DNA from 2 places in the Streptomyces sp. A01 genome. Region 1 is predicted to be linked to the other one. Evidence: riboswitches for the same ligand, from Rfam matches in the RefSeq annotation. Region 1 holds a riboswitch; the other holds the start of a gene.
What was found. A riboswitch is a leader RNA that binds a small molecule or an ion and turns the genes downstream of it on or off. The one in region 1 is predicted to bind glycine.
Positions count from the first base shown of each region.

Region 1 (5,339 bases):
CGTCGAGCGGCGGGCAGGAGCAGACCAGGTTCCGGTCACCGTAGGCGCCGTCCACCCGGCGCACCGGCGGCCAGTACTTGTCGGCCGCCGAGACACCGGCCGGGAAGACCGCCTCGTCACGGGTGTACGCGTGGGTCCACTCGCCGGTCAGCGTGGCCGCGGTGTGCGGCGCGTTGCGCAGGGGGTTGTCATCCGCCGACCATTCGCCGGAACCGACCTTCGCAATCTCCGCCCGAATGGCGATCATGGCCTCGCAGAACCGGTCAAGTTCCGCCAAGTCCTCGCTCTCCGTCGGCTCGATCATCAGCGTCCCCGCGACCGGGAACGACATGGTCGGCGCGTGGAAGCCGTAGTCGATCAGGCGCTTGGCGACATCGTCCACGCTCACGCCCGTCTCCTTGGTGAGTCCGCGCAGGTCAACGATGCACTCGTGCGCGACAAGACCGGCCGGACCCGTGTACAGCACCGGGTAGTGCGGCTCCAGCCGCTTGGCGATGTAGTTCGCGCCGAGCACAGCCACCTGAGTGGCGCGGCGCAGCCCCTCGCCGCCCATCAGCCGCACGTACGCCCAGGAGATCGGCAGAATGCCCGCCGAGCCCCACGGAGCGGCCGAGACCGGGCCCACGCCCGTCTGAGGACCGGCGGTGGGCTGGAGCGGGTGGTTCGGGAGGTACGGGGCGAGGTGCGCGCGCACGCCGACCGGGCCGACGCCGGGGCCACCGCCGCCGTGCGGGATGCAGAACGTCTTGTGCAGGTTCAGGTGCGAGACGTCGCCGCCGAACTTGCCCGGCCTGGCGACGCCGACCAGGGCGTTCAGGTTGGCCCCGTCCACGTACACCTGGCCGCCGACGTCGTGCACGGCGGCGCAGATGTCGCTGATGTGCTCCTCGAAGACGCCGTGCGTGGAGGGGTAGGTGACCATCAGGACGGCCAGCTCGTCGCCGTACTGCTCGATCTTGGAGTGCAGGTCGTCGGCGTCCACCTCGCCGTCCTCGCCGGTCTTGACGACGACGACCTTCATCCCGGCCATCACGGCGCTCGCCGCGTTCGTGCCGTGCGCCGAGGACGGGATCAGGCAGACGACACGCTGGTCATCACCATTGGCACGGTGGTACGCCCGGACGGCCAGCAGCCCGGCCAGCTCGCCCTGCGAGCCGGCGTTCGGCTGGAGGGACACCTTGTCGTAGCCGGTGACCTCGGCGAGCCGGTCCTCCAGCTCGTTGATCAGCGTCAGATAGCCCTGCGCCTGCCCGACTGGGGCGAACGGGTGAAGCGCGCTGAACTCCGGCCACGTCACCGGCTCCATCTCGGTGGTCGCGTTGAGCTTCATCGTGCAGGAGCCCAGCGGGATCATTCCGCGGTCGAGCGCGTAGTCGCGGTCCGCGAGCTTGCGCAGGTAGCGCAGCATGGCCGTCTCGGAACGGTGCTGGTGGAAGACCGGGTGGGTGAGGTAGTCGTCGGCGCGCAGCAGTTCCTGCGGCAGCGCGTCGCTGACCCCGGCGTCGAGCGTCTCGATGTCGGCGTGCACGCCGAAGGCGGCCCATACGGCGGCGAGCTGGGCGCGGCCCGTCGTCTCGTCGCAGGCGATGCCGACCTGGTCGGCGTCGACCTGGCGCAGGTTCACCCCGGCGGCGCGGGCGGCGGCCGCGATCTCGGCGGCCCGGCCCGGCACCCGCGCGGTGAGGGTGTCGAAGTACGTGTCGTGTGCGAGCTCCACGCCACCGGCCCGCAGCCCCTCGGCGAGCACCGTGGCGTAGCGGTGGGTGCGGCGGGCGATCGCGGCGAGGCCGTCCGGGCCGTGGTACACCGCGTACATCCCGGCCATGACGGCGAGGAGTACCTGGGCGGTGCAGATGTTGCTGGTGGCCTTCTCGCGGCGGATGTGCTGCTCACGGGTCTGGAGCGCCAGCCGGTAGGCCTTGTTCCCGTCGGCGTCGACGGAGACGCCGACGAGGCGGCCCGGGAGGCTGCGCGCGAACTTCTGGCCGACGGCCATGAACCCCGCGTGCGGACCGCCGAAACCCATCGGCACGCCGAACCGCTGGGTGGTGCCCACGGCGATGTCGGCGCCGAGGTCGCCGGGCGAGGTCAGCAGCGTCAGGGCGAGCAGGTCGGCGGCGACCGTGACGACCGCGCCCAGCTCGTGCGCGCGCTCGATGAGGACGCGCGGGTCGCGGACCGCGCCGGACGCGCCCGGGTACTGCAGGAGGACGCCGAAGACGCCGCGCTCGGCGATCTCGTCCGGGATGCCCTGGGACAGGTCGGCGACCACGACCTCGACCCCGGTGGGCTCCGCGCGGGTCTCGATGACGGCGATGGTCTGCGGCAGGCAGTCGGCGTCGATGAGGAAGACGCCCTCCTTGACCTTGCCCACGCGCCGGGAGAGCGCCATGGCCTCGGCGGCCGCCGTGCCCTCGTCGAGCAGGGAGGCGCCGGAAGTGGGCAGCCCGGTCAGGTCGGCGACCATGGTCTGGAAGTTGAGCAGCGCCTCAAGGCGGCCCTGCGAGATCTCCGGCTGGTACGGCGTGTACGCGGTGTACCAGGCGGGGTTCTCCATCACGTTCCGCAGGATCACCGGCGGAGTGAAAGTGCCGTAGTAGCCGAGGCCGATCATCGGGGCCAGCACCTGGTTGCTGTCGGCCAGCTCACGCAGCTCCGCGAGGACCTCCGCCTCGCTCCTGGCGCCGGGCAGCCGCAGGGCCTCGGCGCTCTTGATCACGTCCGGAACGGCGGCCGCGGTGAGCTCGTCCAAGGAGCCGAAGCCGACCTGGGCGAGCATCTTGGCTTGCGCCTCGCGGTCGGGTCCTATGTGGCGCGCTTCGAACGGAGTGCCGCGCTCCAGTTCGGTGAGGGAGATGCGGTGTGCAGTCATCTGCGGAGGCCTCCTGGTCATACGACCTTCGGGGGGCACCAAGGCGCTGGTACCCGGACGGCCTCCCCCTCTGTCATCTCAACCTGAGAGCTTCACCGGCCCGCTGCGGCGGACCGGCTTTCACCGTCGGTGAGGAGGGGCTCCGGAATGATGCCAGTCCGTGACCCGCCCTGCTTTCCAGAGTGACCTCGCCCGTACGGTACGTGTGCCTGAGAGATTCCGGGGAGGATTTGCTCCTTCGGCGCCCCCGTCCACCTGCGGCGGAGGGCTCTCCCGTATGGGGTCTACAGCCGCTGGCCAGCCTACCAGCGTCGATCCCGGCTGTTCGCTCAAGTGGCCAGTCGGCATGATGTGGCCTTACGTAGGTGTCACAGGCAGTCGTGACCTGTAGGAGGTGATGGACCGTGCAGACCGACACCGATCCGCGGCACCTGATCGGCCGGAAGGCGTTCGACCGCAGCGGCACGAAGATCGGCACCGTGGACGAGGTCTATCTCGATGACGCGACCGGCACGCCGGAGTGGGCGGCGGTGCGCACCGGCCTCTTCAGCCGGGACGTCTTCGTCCCCCTGGAGCCCAGCGAGGTCGTCGACGAAGTGCTGCGGGTCCCGTTCGACCGCGCGCTGATCAAGGGCGCCCCCGACTTCGGCGTGGGCCGCCATCTCTCCCCCGAGCAGGAAGTCCAGCTCTACCGGCACTACGGGCTCGACGCCGCGCATCGCGGTGGCACCCCCGCCCCGCCGCCCGATAAGGACTTCGGCCACGTCGCGGGCCCGGATGACTGATCCTCGGCGGGCCGCACCAGCGGCAACGGGTCGGCGGGCGCCAGCGCCGGGTCGTCCACGGGGAAGGTCCGCACCCGGCCGGGCGGCGACCACGGCTGCTCGAACCGTATGGTCACGCGGCCGACGCCGCTGCCCTGGACCCATCCGGCGCCGTACTCGGCGTGGCGGACGTCGTGGCCGGGCAGCCAGCTCCTGGGCCGCTCAGGGGCCGCCGGCTCCGCCACCGGCTGCTCAGCGCCCCCGTCGGGGCCCCCTGGGCTGACCCACTCCTGGGGGCCGGTGTCACCGGCTCTGGCCTCCTCAAGAGCCCGCTCCGTCGCCGCCTGCGCGAACAGGTCCTCCTGCGTGTAGTCCGCGAGCCCGGTCACGCCGACGCCGAGCAGCCGTACGCCCTCGGTGGTCTCCACACCGTCGATCAGCCGTCTGGCCGCCTCCCGCACCACGGAGGGCTCGTCGGTCGGCCCGCGCAGGGTCTCCGAACGGGTGAGCGTCGAGAAGTCGTAGCGCCGGACCTTGATCACGACCGTGCGCCCGGACCTGCCCGCCGCCCGCAGCCGCTCGACACACCGGTCGGCGAGCCGCGTGATCTCGGTCTGGACCCGGACGCGGTCGGTCAGGTCCACATCGAAGGTGTCCTCGACGGACACCGATTTGGTGTCCCGTTCCGCGACGACAGGACGGTCGTCGCGGCCACTGGCCAGTGCGTACAGCGACGCGCCGTGTGCCTTGCCGAGGAGCCTGACCAGCTCGGCCTCCCCCGCCGCCGCCGTCTCGGCGACCGTGTGGAGGCCCGCCCGCCGCAGCGCCTCCGCAGTCGCCGGTCCCACACCGGGGATGGCACGCACCGTCATCGGGCCCAGCAGGGCCATCTCCGTGCCCGGCTCGATCAGCACAAGGCCGTCGGGCTTGGCCTGCTCCGAGGCGATCTTGGCGAGCATCTTCGAGCCGGCGAGCCCCACCGAGCCCGCCAGCCCGGTCGCCGCGGCGATCTCCCGCCGCAGCCGCTCACCGACCTGCCGCGCGGCCCGGGACGACGCCTCGACGCCGCCCGCTTCCAGATCGACGAAGGCCTCATCGAGGCTGAGCGGCTCCACCAGCGGCGACAGGGCCGCCAGCAGTCGCATGACGACTTCACTCACCTGGCGGTACAACGAGAAGCGCGGCGTGAGATACGCGGCGTTCGGGCAGAGCCGCCGGGCCTGCGCCATCGCCATCGCCGAGTGCACGCCGAAGACCCGCGCCTCATACGACGCCGTGGCCACCACGCCGCGTGGCCCGAGGCCGCCGACGATCACCGGCTTCCCGCGCAGGCTGGGCTTGGCCGCCTGCTCCGCCGCGGCGAAGAAGGCGTCCATGTCCAGATGCAGGATCGTCGGCGCACCTCTCACACTCAGAGATGGTGCCGTACGCCTCTGACAATCGCGCTAACCAGCGCGGTTGCGGCGCCGCGCGAGCTCGTCGGCCGGATTGTGCCGGGCCAGCGTCTCGCCGGTGTCCACCCGCTCCCCCTGCAGCTGGGACAGCGCCGACTCCACGTCCCGCCACACCACGCCCACGGCGATCCCGAAGACTCCCTGGCCGCCCTGGAGCAGGCTCACGACCTCGTCGGGCGAGGCGCACTCGTAGACCGTCGCGCCATCGCTCATCAGCGTCATCTGCGCGAGGTCCGCCACTCCGCGCAA
Region 1 covers NZ_JBWLKN010000014.1:212,939-218,277, forward strand. Annotated here, with positions in the region: gene gcvP (aminomethyl-transferring glycine dehydrogenase) at 1-2,872, opposite strand, end outside; glycine riboswitch at 2,933-3,059, opposite strand; glycine riboswitch at 3,060-3,158, opposite strand; gene AC5P1B_RS20830 (PRC-barrel domain-containing protein) at 3,277-3,657, shown strand; gene AC5P1B_RS20835 (DNA polymerase IV) at 3,570-5,045, opposite strand; gene AC5P1B_RS20840 (MerR family transcriptional regulator) at 5,082-5,339, opposite strand, start outside.

Region 2 (5,339 bases), on a different contig from region 1:
ACGGCTTCAGCGCCTGCGCGATGATGTCGGCGACCTCCCGGAAGTCCTCCTCCTGGAAGCCTCGGGTGGCCAGCGCCGGGGTGCCGATCCGCAGACCCGAGGTGACCATCGGGGGGCGCGGGTCGTTCGGGATGGCGTTGCGGTTGACCGTGATGCCGACCTCGTGCAGCCGGTCCTCGGCCTGCTGGCCGTCCAGCTCGGAGTTGCGCAGGTCGACCAGGACCAGGTGCACGTCCGTGCCGCCGGAGAGGACGGAGACGCCGACCTCGGTGACGTCGGGCCGCGTCAGCCGCTCGGCGAGGATGCGGGCGCCGTCCAGGGTGCGCTGCTGGCGCTCCTTGAACTCCTCGGAGGCGGCCATCTTGAAAGCCACCGCCTTCGCCGCGATGACGTGCTCCAGCGGCCCGCCCTGCTGGCCGGGGAAGACCGCGGAGTTGATCTTCTTGGCCAGTTCCGCGGTGGTCAGGATCACACCGCCGCGCGGGCCGCCCAGGGTCTTGTGCGTAGTGGTGGTCGTCACATGCGCGTGCGGCACCGGTGACGGGTGCAGCCCGGTGGCGACCAGACCGGCGAAGTGCGCCATGTCGACCATCAGGTACGCGCCGACCTCGTCGGCGACCCGGCGGAAGGCGGCGAAGTCGAGCTGGCGCGGGTAGGCGGACCAGCCCGCGATGATCAGCTTCGGGCGGTGCTCCTTGGCCAGGCGCTCGACCTCGTCGAGGTCGACCTCGCTGGTCTTCTCGTCGACGTGGTAGGCGACCACGTTGTAGAGCTTGCCGGAGAAGTTGAGCCGCATGCCGTGCGTCAGGTGCCCGCCGTGCGCGAGGTTCAGGCCGAGGATGGTGTCGCCCGGGGTGAGCAGGGCGGCCATCGCGGCGGCGTTCGCCTGCGCGCCGGAGTGCGGCTGCACGTTGGCCGCCTCGGCGCCGAAGAGCTTCTTCACACGGTCGATGGCGATGCGCTCGATGACGTCGACGTGCTCGCAACCACCGTAGTAGCGGCGGCCGGGGTAGCCCTCGGCGTACTTGTTGGTGAGAACCGAGCCCTGGGCCTCCAGGACGGCGACCGGAGCGAAGTTCTCCGACGCGATCATTTCCAGAGTGGACTGCTGGCGGTGGAGCTCGGCATCGACGGCGGCGGCGACGTCGGGGTCGAACTCATGGAGGGAACTGTTGAAAGGCGACATCAGAATCCCGATCAGATCTCAGTCGTGAAGGTCACGTGGGCGGTTGGGTCAGTTGCCGGTGAAGGCGACGTACTCATCGGCTGAGAGCAGGTCGTCCGGCTCGTCCGTCACCTTCACCTTGAACAGCCAGCCACCCTCGAAGGGGGCTGAATTCACCAGCGACGGGTCGTCCACGACGTCCTGGTTGACCTCGGTGATCTCGCCGGAGACCGGCGCGTACAGGTCGCTGACCGACTTGGTCGACTCCAGCTCACCGCAGGGTTCACCCGCGGTGACCTGGGCGCCGACCTCGGGGAGCTGAACGAAGACGACATCGCCGAGCGCGTTGGCCGCGTGCTCGGTGATGCCGACCGTCGACGCGCCGTTCTCGGCGGCCGACAGCCACTCGTGCTCCTTGCTGTAGCGCAGCTGCTGGGGGTTGCTCATGGCGTGATTCTCCTGGATGCGGTGGCGTGCTCGTGCAAAGGGGGCTGAAAGGGCGCGATGGACCCGCGGTGCGGCCAGTCTGTCCGGTGGGACGGCGGCCGCGGTACGTGGCGTACGGCTAGCGCTGACGCTTGTAGAACGGCAGTGCGACTACTTCGTACATCTCGTGCGTGCCGCGGATGTCCACCGCCACGCCCGCAGTGCCGGGAGCGGCGTACGAGGCGTCCACATACGCGATGGCGATCGGCTTGCCGAGGGTGGGGGAGGGGGCACCGGAGGTGACCTCGCCGATGACCGACCCGTCGGCGGTGGAGACGACCGGGAACCCGGCGCGCGGCACCCGGCGGCCCTCGGCGACCAGGCCGACCAGCTTGCGCGGCGGGGCCTGCTCGGCCCGCCCGGCCGCGGCCTCCAGCGGCTCGCGGCCGACGAAGGCACCCTCGTTCGTCGTCTTCTCGAACTTCACGACCCGGCCGAGACCGGCGTCGAACGGCGTCGTGGAGGTGGTCAGCTCGTGCCCGTACAGCGGCATGCCCGCCTCAAGGCGCAGGGTGTCACGGCACGAGAGCCCGCAGGGGATGAGCCCGGCGGCCTTCCCGGCCTCCGTCAGGGCCTGCCACAGCGGCTCGGCGTCGCCCGGGGCGACGAACAGCTCGAAGCCGTCCTCACCGGTGTACCCCGTACGGGCGATCAGTGCGGCCACCCCGGCGACCGTGCCGGGCAGGCCCGCGTAGTACTTCAGGCCGTCCAGGTCGGCGTCGGTCAGCGACTTCAGGATGCCGGGGGACTCGGGGCCCTGGATGGCCAGCAGCGCGTAATTCTCGCGGTCGTCCCGTACGGCGGTGTCGAAGTCCGCGGCACGCTCGGTCAGCGCGTCCAGCACCACCTGGGCGTTGGAGGCGTTGGCGACGACCATGAACTCCTCGTCACCGAGCCGGTAGACGATCAGGTCGTCGAGGATGCCGCCCTGGGCGTCGCAGATCATGGTGTAGCGGGCGCGGCCGACGGCGAGCGCCGAGAGGTTGCCGACGAGCGCGTAGTCCAGCGCCTGGCCCGCCTGCGGGCCGGTCAGGGTGATCTCGCCCATGTGGGAGAGGTCGAAGAGCCCGGCGCGGGTACGCACCGCGTTGTGCTCGTCGCGCTCGCTCGCGTAACGCAGCGGCATGTCCCAGCCCGCGAAGTCGGTCATGGTGGCGCCGAGCGCGCGATGGGTCGCGTCCAGAGCGGTCCGGCGCGAGGGATCGGGCAGCGTGCTCATCGGTGGTGACTCCCAAGGTGGGCAGGGCAGACGAGGACATCCTCCCCATCTGTCATCGGAACCTGAGAGGTTCGCCATGACCCCTGACCGGGGTTCGGCTTGCACCTTGGGTGGAGCCGCGCGAACGGCTCGCTTTTCAGATCTGCCTCGTCCACGCGGTATCGGGGCCTGAGAGATTCAAGGGAGGACTTGCTCCTTCGGCGCCCCGGGCGAGTGATCGTCACCGATCATCGCTGGTCCGGGAACTCTCCCGCATGGGTTCAAGCGGCCTGTATGGAGTTTGCGCGCACATCATTACACGGACCCGCTCGGGGCGGGCCCCCGTCCGCCATCCTGTCCCGCATCCGGTGACGGCGTCTCCATCCGCCTTGTGGGGCATTACCTTTTCTTTACACTCAACGGATACGGACCGTAGTGACTGACTGGCCGTGGTGACCGACTGGCCGTAGTGACGCGGCGAACGACTGGTCGTGAGGACCGGTGACTGACGCGGTGACGCGCGCCTGGTCACTGGTGACTGGATGACTTGTGACTGGTGGCGTAGTGACCGGCTGACCGTAGTGACCGCGTTCGGGGAGGACGATCACGTTGCAGGGGCAGGGCATGCATGCGAGGCCGCCGGTTCCCGCTCGGCTTCCGTGGCCGCGACAGCGTCACGGGGAGCCGGTCAGGCCGGGCCGGGGCGCCGCCGTCCGCGACCTGCGAGCCGGCGGGAGAACCGGCGAGCCGGACGGCGAGGGCGCTGACGAACTCGCTGACGAACTGGCTGACGAGCTCGCCGGTGAGCCCGCGGACGAGCGGTCTGAGTGCCGCCGGACGGACGGCGGCCCCGGTCCCGCTCGCGGCGGCGGCCAGGACCACGTACGGGAACTGCGGTACGTGGCGGGAGACCTCCTGGTCGTGTCCGGCCTCCCGGGCAGCGGCAAGAGCACGCTGATCCGGCGCGTGGTGGCGGCCCTCGACGCGGGCGGCGGTGAGGTGCGCCGCGTCGACTCCCAGGACGCGCGGGACCGCTGGGACCGGTGGCTGCCCGGCTGGCTGCCGTACGCGCTGTACCGGCCGCTGGTCCGGCTCACGCACTATGCCGCGCTGTACCGGGCGCTGCGCTCCGGGGACAGCGTCGTCGTCCACGACTGCGGCACGCTCGTCTGGGTCCGCCGCTGGCTCGCCCGCACCGCGCGGCGGCGCGGCGGCGCGCTGCATCTGGTGCTGCTCGACGTCCCGCCCGAAGTCGCCCTGGCGGGCCAGGCGGCGCGCGGACGCGGAGTCTCCGGCTACGCCTTCGGCAGGCACCGCAGCGCCGTCGACCGGCTCCGCGCGGGCACCTTAGCCGGACGCCTGCCGGACGGCTGCGCGTCGGCGGTCCTCCTCGACCGCGCGGCGGCGCGGGAGCTGCACGGCATCGGCTTCGAGTAGGCGCTCCGGCCCCCGCCGCGTACGGCGCTGTCTCGCGGCGCGGATTCCCGGCGCGGTCTCACGGCGCGGAGGAGCCCCGGTCGCCGGGGTTCCGGGGGACCGGGGCTCCTCCGCGCCGCGGGGGGACGGGCCGGGCGGGGCGAGCGGCCGTCGTGCGGGGCTCGCGGCGTGCGGTCCGCGTGGCGCCTGGTGCGCGTCAGCGCGGGTGGACCTCCGCGGGCAGCGTCATCGGGGCGCCCGGCAGCGTCGGCAGCTTCGGCAGGCCCTTCAGGTCGGGGGCGGGCAGCTCGCCGCTGAGGATGATGGCGGTCATGACGTTCACGGTGCCCCGCAGCGTGGCCTGCGCGGCGGCCACCCGGTCCGCGGGCTTGGCCTTGGCCGAGGTCTTGACCAGGGAGTCCACCTTCGCCTTCAGGTCGGCGACGGCCTGCGCCCGCATGGTGCCGGCCGGCGGCGCGGCGCGGTGGGAGATGCCCGCTCCCTGACGGCCCATCTGAGCCTGCTTGGCCGGCTTGACCTGCTTCGCGGGCTTGGCGGGCTTGGCCTGCTTGGCGGGCTTCTGCGCCGCGCTCTGGCGCAGCGCCTGCAGGGCCTTGTCGACCGCCTTGCTGTGCTTGGCCAGCTCGCTGTCGGTGAGCTTGTTGTCCTTGGCCTTGAGGACGTCTTCGGCCAGCTCGGTGATGGGGTCGATGAGCTTGCCCGTGTGGTCGAGCAGCTTCGTCTGGGCGGTCACGGTCGCCGGGTCGGGTGCGGGCTTGGGTGCGCTGACGGAGCGAGCGGGGGCCTCGTCCATGGCCAGGGCCACGGTGGTGCCCGCGGAGCCGAGAGCCAGTGCGGTGACCGCGGCGGACGAGATGAGGACGCCGGTCTTCCGGGAGATGCGCATGAGAAGGATGTCCCTTCATGTTGCTGACAGGTACTCGACCACCGTGTGAAGGGCTGGCACTGTGTGCAACTCGTCGGCTACCGAGGGTGGCGTAACGGCTGGCGTGCGGATGCCTGCCGGACCGCTCCCACCTGGGGATTCATCGGAGAATGCGGCGGCCGCCAGGA
Region 2 covers NZ_JBWLKN010000026.1:77,514-82,852, reverse strand. Annotated here, with positions in the region: gene glyA (serine hydroxymethyltransferase) at 1-1,186, opposite strand, end outside; gene gcvH (glycine cleavage system protein GcvH) at 1,235-1,612, opposite strand; gene gcvT (glycine cleavage system aminomethyltransferase GcvT) at 1,731-2,870, opposite strand; glycine riboswitch at 3,017-3,133, opposite strand; gene AC5P1B_RS28385 (AAA family ATPase) at 3,474-4,286, shown strand; gene AC5P1B_RS28380 (hypothetical protein) at 4,483-5,172, opposite strand.
Region 2: linked by a shared signal. The riboswitch ahead of gcvT (glycine cleavage system aminomethyltransferase GcvT) and the one ahead of gcvP (aminomethyl-transferring glycine dehydrogenase) in region 1 are both predicted to bind glycine.